DNA from 3 places in the Mesorhizobium sp. M0496 genome. Region 1 is predicted to be linked to each of the others. Evidence: predicted binding sites of a transcription regulator. Region 1 holds the regulator's gene; each other region holds the start of a gene.
The links. The regulator PhoB, encoded in region 1, activates phosphate uptake and scavenging genes when phosphate is short. The targets are predictions, from matches to a motif close to TGTCATNNANCTGTCAT.
Positions count from the first base shown of each region.

Region 2: the regulator PhoB is predicted to act here: its motif matches at 2,233-2,249, upstream of phnG (phosphonate C-P lyase system protein PhnG).
Region 3: the regulator PhoB is predicted to act here: its motif matches at 1,978-1,994, upstream of NKI73_RS29510 (PhoX family protein).

Region 1 is NZ_JAMYRC010000034.1:59,326-62,603, reverse strand. It holds gene pstA (phosphate ABC transporter permease PstA) at 1-50, shown strand, start outside; gene pstB (phosphate ABC transporter ATP-binding protein PstB) at 47-850, shown strand; gene phoU (phosphate signaling complex protein PhoU) at 876-1,583, shown strand; gene phoB (phosphate regulon transcriptional regulator PhoB) at 1,603-2,292, shown strand; gene eglC (endo-1,3-1,4-beta-glycanase EglC) at 2,962-3,278, shown strand, end outside.
Region 2 is NZ_JAMYRC010000080.1:8,343-11,620, forward strand. It holds gene NKI73_RS32810 (carbon-phosphorus lyase complex subunit) at 1-1,079, opposite strand, end outside; gene phnH (phosphonate C-P lyase system protein PhnH) at 1,081-1,692, opposite strand; gene phnG (phosphonate C-P lyase system protein PhnG) at 1,692-2,153, opposite strand; gene phnF (phosphonate metabolism transcriptional regulator PhnF) at 2,275-3,024, shown strand.
Region 3 is NZ_JAMYRC010000053.1:23,289-26,566, forward strand. It holds gene NKI73_RS29510 (PhoX family protein) at 1-1,909, opposite strand, end outside; gene NKI73_RS29515 (hypothetical protein) at 2,205-2,663, shown strand; gene NKI73_RS29520 (hypothetical protein) at 2,980-3,278, shown strand, end outside.

The sequences.
Region 1 (3,278 bases):
CGCTCAGCATCGTTGCTCGCAGCCTGACCGGACGCAGAGAGGACAAATGAGCCAGATGTTGTCTCCAGACATGACGATCGCCGCCGAGGCCACCGCCAAGGCCAAGATCGAGGTCAAGAACCTCAACTTCTACTACGGCCAGTCGAAGGCGCTGAAGGACATCACGCTGTCCTTGCCGGAGCGCAGCGTCACCGCTTTCATCGGGCCTTCGGGCTGCGGGAAGTCGACGCTGCTGCGCGTCTTCAACCGCATCTACGAGCTCTATCCCAAGCAGACCGCCGAAGGTCAGGTGCTGCTCGACGGCCAGAACGTTCTCGACCGCTCGCAGGATCTCAACCTTTTGCGGACCAAGATCGGCATGGTGTTCCAGAAACCGACACCATTTCCGATGTCGATCTATGAAAACATCGCTTTCGGCGTCAGGCTCTATGAGAAGCTCAGCAAGTCCGAGATGGACGGTCGCGTCGAGCAGGCGCTGAAGCGGGCAGCACTCTGGACCGAGGTCAAGGACAAGCTCAACGCCAGCGGCCTCAGCCTCTCCGGCGGCCAGCAGCAGCGGCTCTGCATCGCCCGTACCGTGGCGGTGAAGCCGGAAGTCATCCTGCTCGACGAGCCGGCCTCGGCGCTCGATCCGCTGTCGACCGCCAAGATCGAGGAGCTGATCGACGAGTTGCAAGCCGACTACACGATCGTCATCGTCACCCACAACATGCAGCAGGCGGCGCGCGTGTCGAAGCAGACGGCCTTCATGTATCTGGGCGAGCTGGTCGAGTTCGACCGCACCGAGAAGATCTTCACGTCGCCCCGCGAGAAGCGCACGCAGGATTATATCACCGGCCGATTCGGCTGAGTTCAGGCATACGAGGGACAGGATCATGAGCGAACACACAGTCGCTTCTTTCGACGAGGATCTCGGTCAGATCAGCAGGCTCATCAGCGACATGGGCGATCTCGCCAGCTCGATGGTCGGCGGTGCGACCAAGGCGCTTTTGAATTCCGACAACGCGCTGGCACAGCGTGTCGTCTCCGACGACGCCATCATGGATGCGCGTCAGCGCGAGCTCGACGATCGCGCCATCACGTTGATCGCCAAGCGGCAGCCGATGGCCGACGATCTGCGCCATGTCGTCGGTTCGATCCGCATGGCCGGCGATCTCGAACGCATCGGCGACCTTGCCAAAAACATCGCCAAGCGCGTCGGCACTGTCGGCCTCAGCGTTACGCCGCGCGACCTTTCGCACTCGATCGATGGAATGGCGCAACTGGTGTTGATCCAGGTGCAGGGCGTCATCGAGGAATATGCTGCCCGCGACGCCGAGGCGTTGGCAAAACTACGCGCCGACGACGAGCGCATCGATGTCAAGTACACGTCGGTGTTCCGCGAACTGCTGACCTACATGATGGAAGATCCCCGCAACATCACGGCGTGCACGCATCTGTTGTTCTGCGCCAAGAACCTCGAGCGCATCGGCGACCACGTGACCAACATCGCCGAAAATGCCTATTATGTTTTGACCGGTACGCAGCTGCCCGCCAATCGTCCGAAGCAGGACGAGACGGCAATGTCCGCGCCGGCGGCATGATGACAGGGGTGACCAGCCGATGATCGCGCCACGCATCATGGTGGTGGAGGACGAGGAGCCGCTAGGCGTGCTGCTCCGCTATAATCTGGAGTCCGAAGGTTACCAGGTCGAGGTGGTGACGCGCGGCGACGAGGCCGAGATCCGGCTGCAGGAGAACGTTCCCGACCTTCTGGTGCTCGACTGGATGGTGCCGGCGGTTTCCGGCATCGAACTCTGCCGGCGCCTGCGAATGCGTTCCGAGACCGAGCGGCTGCCGATCATCATGCTGACCGCGCGCGGCGAGGAGAGCGACCGCGTGCGCGGCCTCTCGACCGGCGCCGACGATTATCTGGTCAAGCCGTTCTCGACACCGGAGTTCATGGCCAGGGTCAAGGCGCTGTTGCGCCGCGCCAAGCCGGAAGTGCTGTCCAGCGTGCTCAAGGTCGGCGACATCGTGCTCGATCGTGAATCGCACCGGGTCTATCGCAAGAAGAGCGAGATTCGGCTCGGACCGACCGAATTCCGCCTGCTCGAATTCATGATGCGCCATCCCGGCCGCGTGTTCTCGCGCAGCCAGCTGCTCGACAATGTCTGGGGCGAGACGATCTACATCGACGAGCGCACGGTCGACGTGCATGTCGGCCGACTGCGCAAGGCGGTCAACAATGGCCGCATGCCCGATGTCATCCGGACCATTCGTGGGGCAGGCTACGCGATTAGGGAAGACTAAAGCGCGTCGCGGTTGAACGGATTCAGGCGACGCGCTTTAGGTGTTTGTTTTTTATGCATGTCGTTTTCCCAAAACCGAGGTCGCTTTTGGGCGACATGCATTAGGTGCCTGTTCCGTCCCGATAGATCGTGACCAGGAAAACTCGATTAGCAGGCGGTCGCCAACGGCCGCGAAGGCTGGAATGTTGCATTCGTCTCATCGATGGGGAGCGAGCACGTGACGCCAGGAGCGGTCATCCCCATCAGTTTTCGAATGACCGCATTTGGGCTAAAGCGACAGGCAGCTTCTGGCGTTCTCCGATCTCCCAAACTCTCTATGTGCCCCGGCTGGCGGCAGGAAGCACGGCCAGCGACACGCATTAGTCGGTCACATCGCCATCTTGCCCGCAGACTCCGACCAACAAGCCGCGCACTCAAGAATTAATTTGAGTTAATTTATATATAGGATGTGTATTTTGCATAAATACACAATTTTATTAAATTTACTTCAACCTACAGCAGGTTCTCTGCTCTTTATTCATTGTGTGTACTCCGAATATTCAATACGATCTCGGATCGAATGACGATTCCGTGGAACGATCTCGTTCTTTGCAACGTTGCTTTGAAAGCGGTCGCCGGACTTTGCGCCGAATGATTTGACCAGGTCGGACACCATGAGGAAGGATTTCTGATGAGCACGGTCTTAAACGCCAAAGGCATCCCCCTTCCCTACACCGGCGCTTCCACTCATTGGTTCTCGGCCACCGGGTCCGGGCCAGAACTGCATGGCACCTCCGGCAACGACTCCTTCTGGGGAGACACCGGCGTCAATGTCACGATCTACGGTGGCGCCGGCGACGACTACTATCACCTCTATTCCACCAACAATAAGGTGGTTGAAGATCCCGGGGCAGGGATCGACACGATCGACACATGGATGAGCTACAAGCTCCCCGACAATTTCGAGAACCTCGTCGTTACCGGCGCCAATCGATATGCGTTCGGAAA
Region 2 (3,278 bases), on a different contig from region 1:
GCGGGGTTTTCGCGGGCGTCATATTCGGCGCGCATGCGGCGCACGAGGTCGAGTTCGGCCTGGAAGTCGACATAGTGCGGTAGCTTCAGATGTTCGACGAAGCCGGTCGCCTGGACGTTGTCGGAATGCGAGATGACGAACTCCTCATCCTGGGCGGCGGCGACGACATCCTCGCCCAACTCGCTGGCGCGAAGAGCGCGGTCGCAGAGCGCCATCGCCATCGCCTTGCGCTCGCTCTGGCCGAAGACCAGGCCGTAGCCGCGGGTGAATTGCGGCGGCGCCTTCGCCGACCCTTTGAACTGGTTGACCATCTGGCATTCGGTGATGCGCACCGTGCCGAGCGGGACAGCAAAAGGCAGTTCGGGCACATCGAGTTCCAGCTCGACCTCGCCGATGCGGATCTCGCCGACAAAGGGATGGTTGCGGGCATAGCCGCGCTGCGTGGAATAGCCGAGCGCCAGCAGGAATCCTTCATCGCCGCGCGACAGCGCCTGCAGGCGGATGTCGCGCGCCATCGGGAACTCCAGCGGCTCGCGGGTGATGTCGCCGGGGACATGGTCCTGCGGCATGTCGCCGTCCGGTTCGATCAGGCCTTCGCGGGCGAGGATCGCCGAGACGCGCGGCATGGCTTGCGCTTCGGTCTCGCGCTGCAGCGGCTCGGCGACGTCGGCGCCGGCGGCAAGCTCGGGATCGAGCAGCCGGTGGGTGTAATCGAAAGTAGGCCCAAGCAACTGGCCGCCGGGCAGGTCCTTGTAAGTCGCCGACACGCGCCGCTCGACCAGCATGGCGGCGGTGTCGATGGGCTTGGTGTAGCCGAAGCGCGGCAGCGTGGTGCGATAGGCGCGTACCAGGAAGATTGCCTCGATCATGTCGCCGCGCGCCTGGACGATGGCGAGTGCCGCCAATTCCCGGTCGTAGAGCGAGCCTTCACTCATCACCCGGTCGACGCCGAGCGCCAGCTGCTCGACGATCTGGTCGAGGCGAAGCGCCGGCACCGAACGGTCGCCGCGCCGGCGGTCGGCAAGCAGGCTGTGGGCGTTGGCGATTGCTGCTTCGCCACCTTTTACAGCGACATACATCTTACGCCTCCATCGTCTTGATGCGCGTCGTGCGCGGCAGGCAGGCTATGCCATCAGCGGTGGCGAGGATGATGTCGACGCCGCGCGGGAAGCGCTTGATATTCTGCTTCCACTGCTCGACGAAATGACGCGGCATCTGCGCCGGTGCAATCGTGGCGCTGGTTTCGATGCCGGGACCTTCGAGCAACAGAGGCGTGCCGGAGACGAGATCGCTGACATTCAGGATCAGCGTGGTCGAACGGTCAGGGTAGTCCTGCGTGCCTTGCGAAAAACCGTCGAGCGCCATCATCTCGGCCGGCGTGGCGATCAACGCAAAATGCGCATCGGCCGGCGTGTTGGCCATCGGCGCGCCGGTGTGGAAACCAAGCCAGGATTTGATGGCGGTGGAAGCTTGCAGAGCCGGGTCCAGCCACAGCGGCGTGTCGTTGTCGCACAGCGCCAGGGCTATGGCGCCGGCGCTTGCCGAGAGCGGCGCCGGCGGGCGGGCGAAGGCCGGCAGCGGCTGCAAGCTGCCCGGCCGCGCCATTGCGTCCATGACCGCGCGGAACACAGTCTGGGCATTGAAGACCGGATCGGCGAAACCGCCTTCGATCGATTGCGCTGCGATGTCCATCAGTCTTCTCCGCGAACCATAGTGAAGAAATCCACCTTCGTGGCCGCCGTCTCGGCGCGGCGGCGTTCATGCGCCGTGGTCAGGGCCGACCGCAGAGGCACTATCAGCCCGGTCTCCACCTCGGCGCGGCGGGCAGGGTCCTGCCACAGTGCGTCGGCGATGGCCGCCAGCCTCGCCTTCTGCTTGTCGCGGCCAAGCGCATAGCAATGGCCGACCTGTCCGGACGGCAGCCGGACGGTGGCGCGGGTGACGGTCGCCTCGCCGACATTGAAGGGCGCGCCGCCACCGCCGATGCGGCCGCGCACGGTGACCAGGCCGGTTTCGGGGCCGCGCAGCAGTTCCGCGTCCGAAGGCAGTCCGGCCTCGTTCCAGAGCCGAACGATGTCGTCGCCGCTGGATTGCGCCAGGGTTGCCATGACGGCCTTGCGTTCGGCCTGGTCGCGGGCTTCCTGTCCTCGCATCAGCAACATTCCTCTTCGGCAAATTTGTCTATTGATATAGACAACTATACAAATTATACCTATTATCTAGCGCGAGTCCATGACGGGTGGATGACAAGCACTTGAAGATTGGGGGCAATCAATGGTCGGGCGGCTGGCAGCGGACAGCATCGAGCGGCGCAGCGGCGTCTCGCTGTGGCGGCAGATCGCCGAGAAGATCCTGCAGGCGATCGCCGTCGGCGATTTCGCAGAAAGCGCCGCGCTGCCGCCGGAGATGGCACTGGCTGACCGCTATGGCGTCAACCGCCATACCGTGCGCAGCGCCATATCAGCCCTTGTGCAGGAAGGGGTGCTGCGGGCCGAGCAGGGGCGCGGCACCTTCGTGCTGTCGCGCAAGCGGCTGTCCTATCCCATCGGTGCGCGCACACGCTTTTCAACAGGCCTGCAAGGGCAGACATCGGAACGGCATATCGTCCTGCTCGCATCCTCGGTCGAGCCGGCCAGCCGGCGTGTCGCCGAGGGGCTGGGGCTTGCCAAAGGGGCCGATGTGATCCGCCTGGAAACGCGCGGCGAAGCCGACGGCCGGCCGGTGTCACGTGCTGCCGGCTGGTTCGATGCCCGGCGCTTTGCCGGTATCGATGCTGCAATGGCGGAGACCGGCTCGATCACCGCATCGCTCGCCCGGTTCGGCATCGACGACTATCTCAGGCAATCGACCGTGCTATCGGCGCGCCACGCCGATGCGGCGGACCTTGCAGACCTCGACCTGCAACCGGGCGCCATCGTGCTGGTTACAGTCGCTGTCAACGTCACGCCGGACGGCCAGCCGATCCAGGTTTCCGAGTCCAGGTTTCCGGCAGAACGGGTGGAGCTGAAGCTGTCGGCGCTGTAGGGAGTGGCAGCCTCATACGAGACCGTGACTTCTGACTCGCGCTGATATCAGGCCAGTTCGGTCGCGCTCACCTGTCAGCGTCGGCGCATTTGAGGACCGGCTTCCCCCACTCCGTCTCGGCTTCGCCGAGCCACCTCTCCCCCCTCCGGAGGGAGAGGAAGGGAGCCGGAGTCTGGTTGAAGAGCGTTGGCTGCAATAGGCTCGCACCCTTCCTCTACCCCGTCGATCGGGGGAGAGCGACTATCTGGGGTGTC
Region 3 (3,278 bases), on a different contig from region 1:
GGTCCTCATAGTAGGACGGGCGGCCGAACGGCTCCCAGTCCTCGCCGCCGTCGCCCGGATGCTGGACGGCGACAAAGGCGGTCTGGTCGTCGGGCGCAAACAGCGGACCGCACATTTCGGCGCCGATCGGCACGCGGAAGAACAGTTTCGAGGTCGCCCGCGCCGAGCCTTCGGTGTCCACCGCCCACAGGCCGTCGGTGCGGCCGGTGGCTTTCGGGCCCTGGCCGTCGGTGGCCACCCATAGGCGCCCAGCCGAATCGACCGCGCAATTGTCGGGCATGCCGAACCAGCCATTGGCCGTCGTTGCCGTCGAAAAGGTGGCGCCGACATCGGCCACCGAGGGATCGCCGCATTTCAAAAGCACTTCCCACTTGCCCTTGGTGGCAGTGAAATCGCCGCCGTCCTCCGATATCTCGATGATGTGGCCGAAGGCGTTTTCAGCGCGTGGGTTGGCGGCATCGACCTGGTCGGCCTTGCGCTTCGAATTGTTGGTCAGCATGACGTAGACCTTGCCGTTGACACCATTGGGCTGGATGTCTTCGGGGCGGTCCATCTTGGTGGCGCCGAGCAGGTCGGCGGCGCGCCGTGTCTCGATCAGCACGTCGGCCTGGCTGGCAAAGCCGTTTTCGGTCGTCAGCGGCGCCTGGCCAAAGACGATCGGCAGCCATTCGACCGAACCGTCCTCGGCGAACTTGGCGACATGCAGGGTGCCGTCGTCGAGCAGATCCTTGTTGGCGGCATGGTCGTTCGGATTGAACGTACCCTTGGTGACGAATTTGTAGACATAGTCGAAGCGCTCGTCGTCGCCGAGATAGAAGACGACGCGGCCATCTTTGGCGACGATCGATTCGGCGCCCTCGTGCTTGAAGCGGCCCATGGCGGTGCGCTTCCTCGGCGTCGAGGTCGGGTCGTTGACATCGACCTCGACGATCCAGCCGAAGCGATTGGCCTCGTTGGGCTCCTTGGCAAGGTCGAAACGGTCGTAATGTGCGGCCCACTCATAGGCGCCTTCGGGAATGCCCAGGCGTTTGTAGTTGGCGGCCTCCTTGTGGCCCTCCGGCAGGTCGCCGGAGAAATAGCCGTGGATGTTCTCCTCGGCCATCACGTAAGTGCCCCAGGGGGTGACACCGCCGGCGCAGTTGTTGAACGTGCCGAACACCCTGGTGCCGGACGGGTCGGCATTGGTCTTGACGCGGTCGTGGCCGGCGACCGGACCGGACAGCGCCATTTCGGTGTTGGAGGTGATGCGGCGGTTGAGCTTGCCGTCGCGCACCACCTGCCATTTGCCCGAGACCTTGCGGATCTCGACGATGGTGCCGCCGTGGGCTGCCATCTCGACATCGACCTGCTCCTTAGAGAGCGGTGCGACCTCGGCCGACTTCTTGCCGTCCTTGTCGACGATCCTGACGATGCCCGGGAACATCAGATGCGGGTTGGTGTATTCGTGGTTGACGACCAGCAAGCCGTGTTCGGCCGAACCGTCGATCGGGAGATAGCCGACATAGTCGTTGTTGTAGCCGAATTGTTTCGCCTGCGTCGGCGCCGACTGTTTCGTCGGGTCGAACTCCGGTGAATCGGCAAACAGCGGATCGCCCCAGCGCAACAGCACATCGGCGTCGTAGCCGGGTGCGACATGGTGCTTGTCGTCGATGCCTGCCTCCAGTTCGTCGAACGCGAAGGCAGAGCCTTCCGCTGCCCGCGCTTCGTCGGCGCTGACCAGCGCCAGCGGGCTGACGGTGGCGGCGATGGCCGAGACGGCAAGCGAGCCCTTGAGGAAGCCACGGCGCGAGAACCTCGTGGCGATGATCTCGCCCATGGTGCGGTTGTCGGTGGGGTTGGTGGCCGGGCCGTCGTTTTCCTCGAGCAGGCTGGTGCGGAATCGGGCGTCGGGGGAGCGAAGTTCGGTCATTGGGCTTTGCCTCTGGCTTCGGGGGATGGCTGGAGCGTGTTGCCTGTTTAACCCCTTATATCCGGTCGATCACATTTTCGTGACATCTCAAACCGCTTTCAATCGCATTCCACGATCTAGGCAGCCGACCCTTTCGCAATGGCGCAACGCGGGGGGACCAAGGTCCCTGATCGGCCACGCAAAGGTCCCTGTTGGCGCGGCATCGGTCGCGGGCCCCTTATGCCAAGGCAGCTATGTCGGCAATGATCGGCGGTTTGCCAACGCCGGCGTCGGCCTGATGAAAAGGAGGACCGAGATGCGTGGATCGATCCCCACCCGCTATCGCTGGCTGGCTCTGAGAGCGACATCGGCATTGGCGCTGGCCATCGCTCCCTGTCAACTCGCCTTCCACGGCTCCGCTCCCGGCATCGTTGCCGCAGCCGCGCACGCCAAGGATGGCGGAAATAGTGGCGGAAGTGGTGGAAACGGTGGAAACAGCGGCAATTCCGGGGCCGGTGGTGGTAACAATGGCGGCGGTAACGCTCACGGCGGAACCGACAATTCCGGATCCGGCAATGGCGGAACTGGCCGTCATGTCAATGCGGCCACCGGCGACAAGGTCGAAGTGGACGGCAACAAGATCGAGGTCGAGCATCCCGACGGCATCAGGGAAGAGATCGAGAACGGCCGTTTCGAGATGAAGGATGCTCTCGGCCGCACGATCGTCGAACGTCCGGCGACGGCGGACGATTTCAGTCGCCTCGAGGCATTGTGAGGCAAGGCCAGAAGCAACGGCCAACCTCGCAGTCACCTCCGCCGCCCCCGGCGGAGGTGACCTTGATGTTCGGCGTCTGCCGCCGCCCAGACATCGGGAAAGCCAGTCTCCCGTCGGCGATGGCGGTCGCGGCGCCGTTCATACGAAGCTAATATAGCATACGAATAGGACTTTAGTCCAACCTTGCGCTTGCAAAGGTCCTAGGGGACAACCGCAACGGTCGGAGGTCGCTTCCGGGCACCACGTCTTTCGGCGATGTTGGTTGCAACTGTAACGTTGAGGGTGGGCACGCCGGACTCAATCGACGGAGATCAGGATGCAAAGATCGGTCACGACCCGTTGTTGCTGGCTGGCGCTCAGATCCGCGGCTGCGCTGGCGTTGATCATTGCCCCCTATCAAATTGCCCTCCAAGATTCCATTCCCGGGATCCATGCCGCCACCGCCGTTGCAGGCGGCAGCGGTGGTGGAGGCGGCGGCGGCGGCAACGGCGGCGGTGGTGGAAACGGCGGTGGTGGCGGCAATTCCGGTGGCGGCAACAGCGGCGGTAATAGCAGCGGCGGAAATAGCGGCAACAGCAACGGGAACGGCAACAGCGGCAACAACGGCAAATCGGG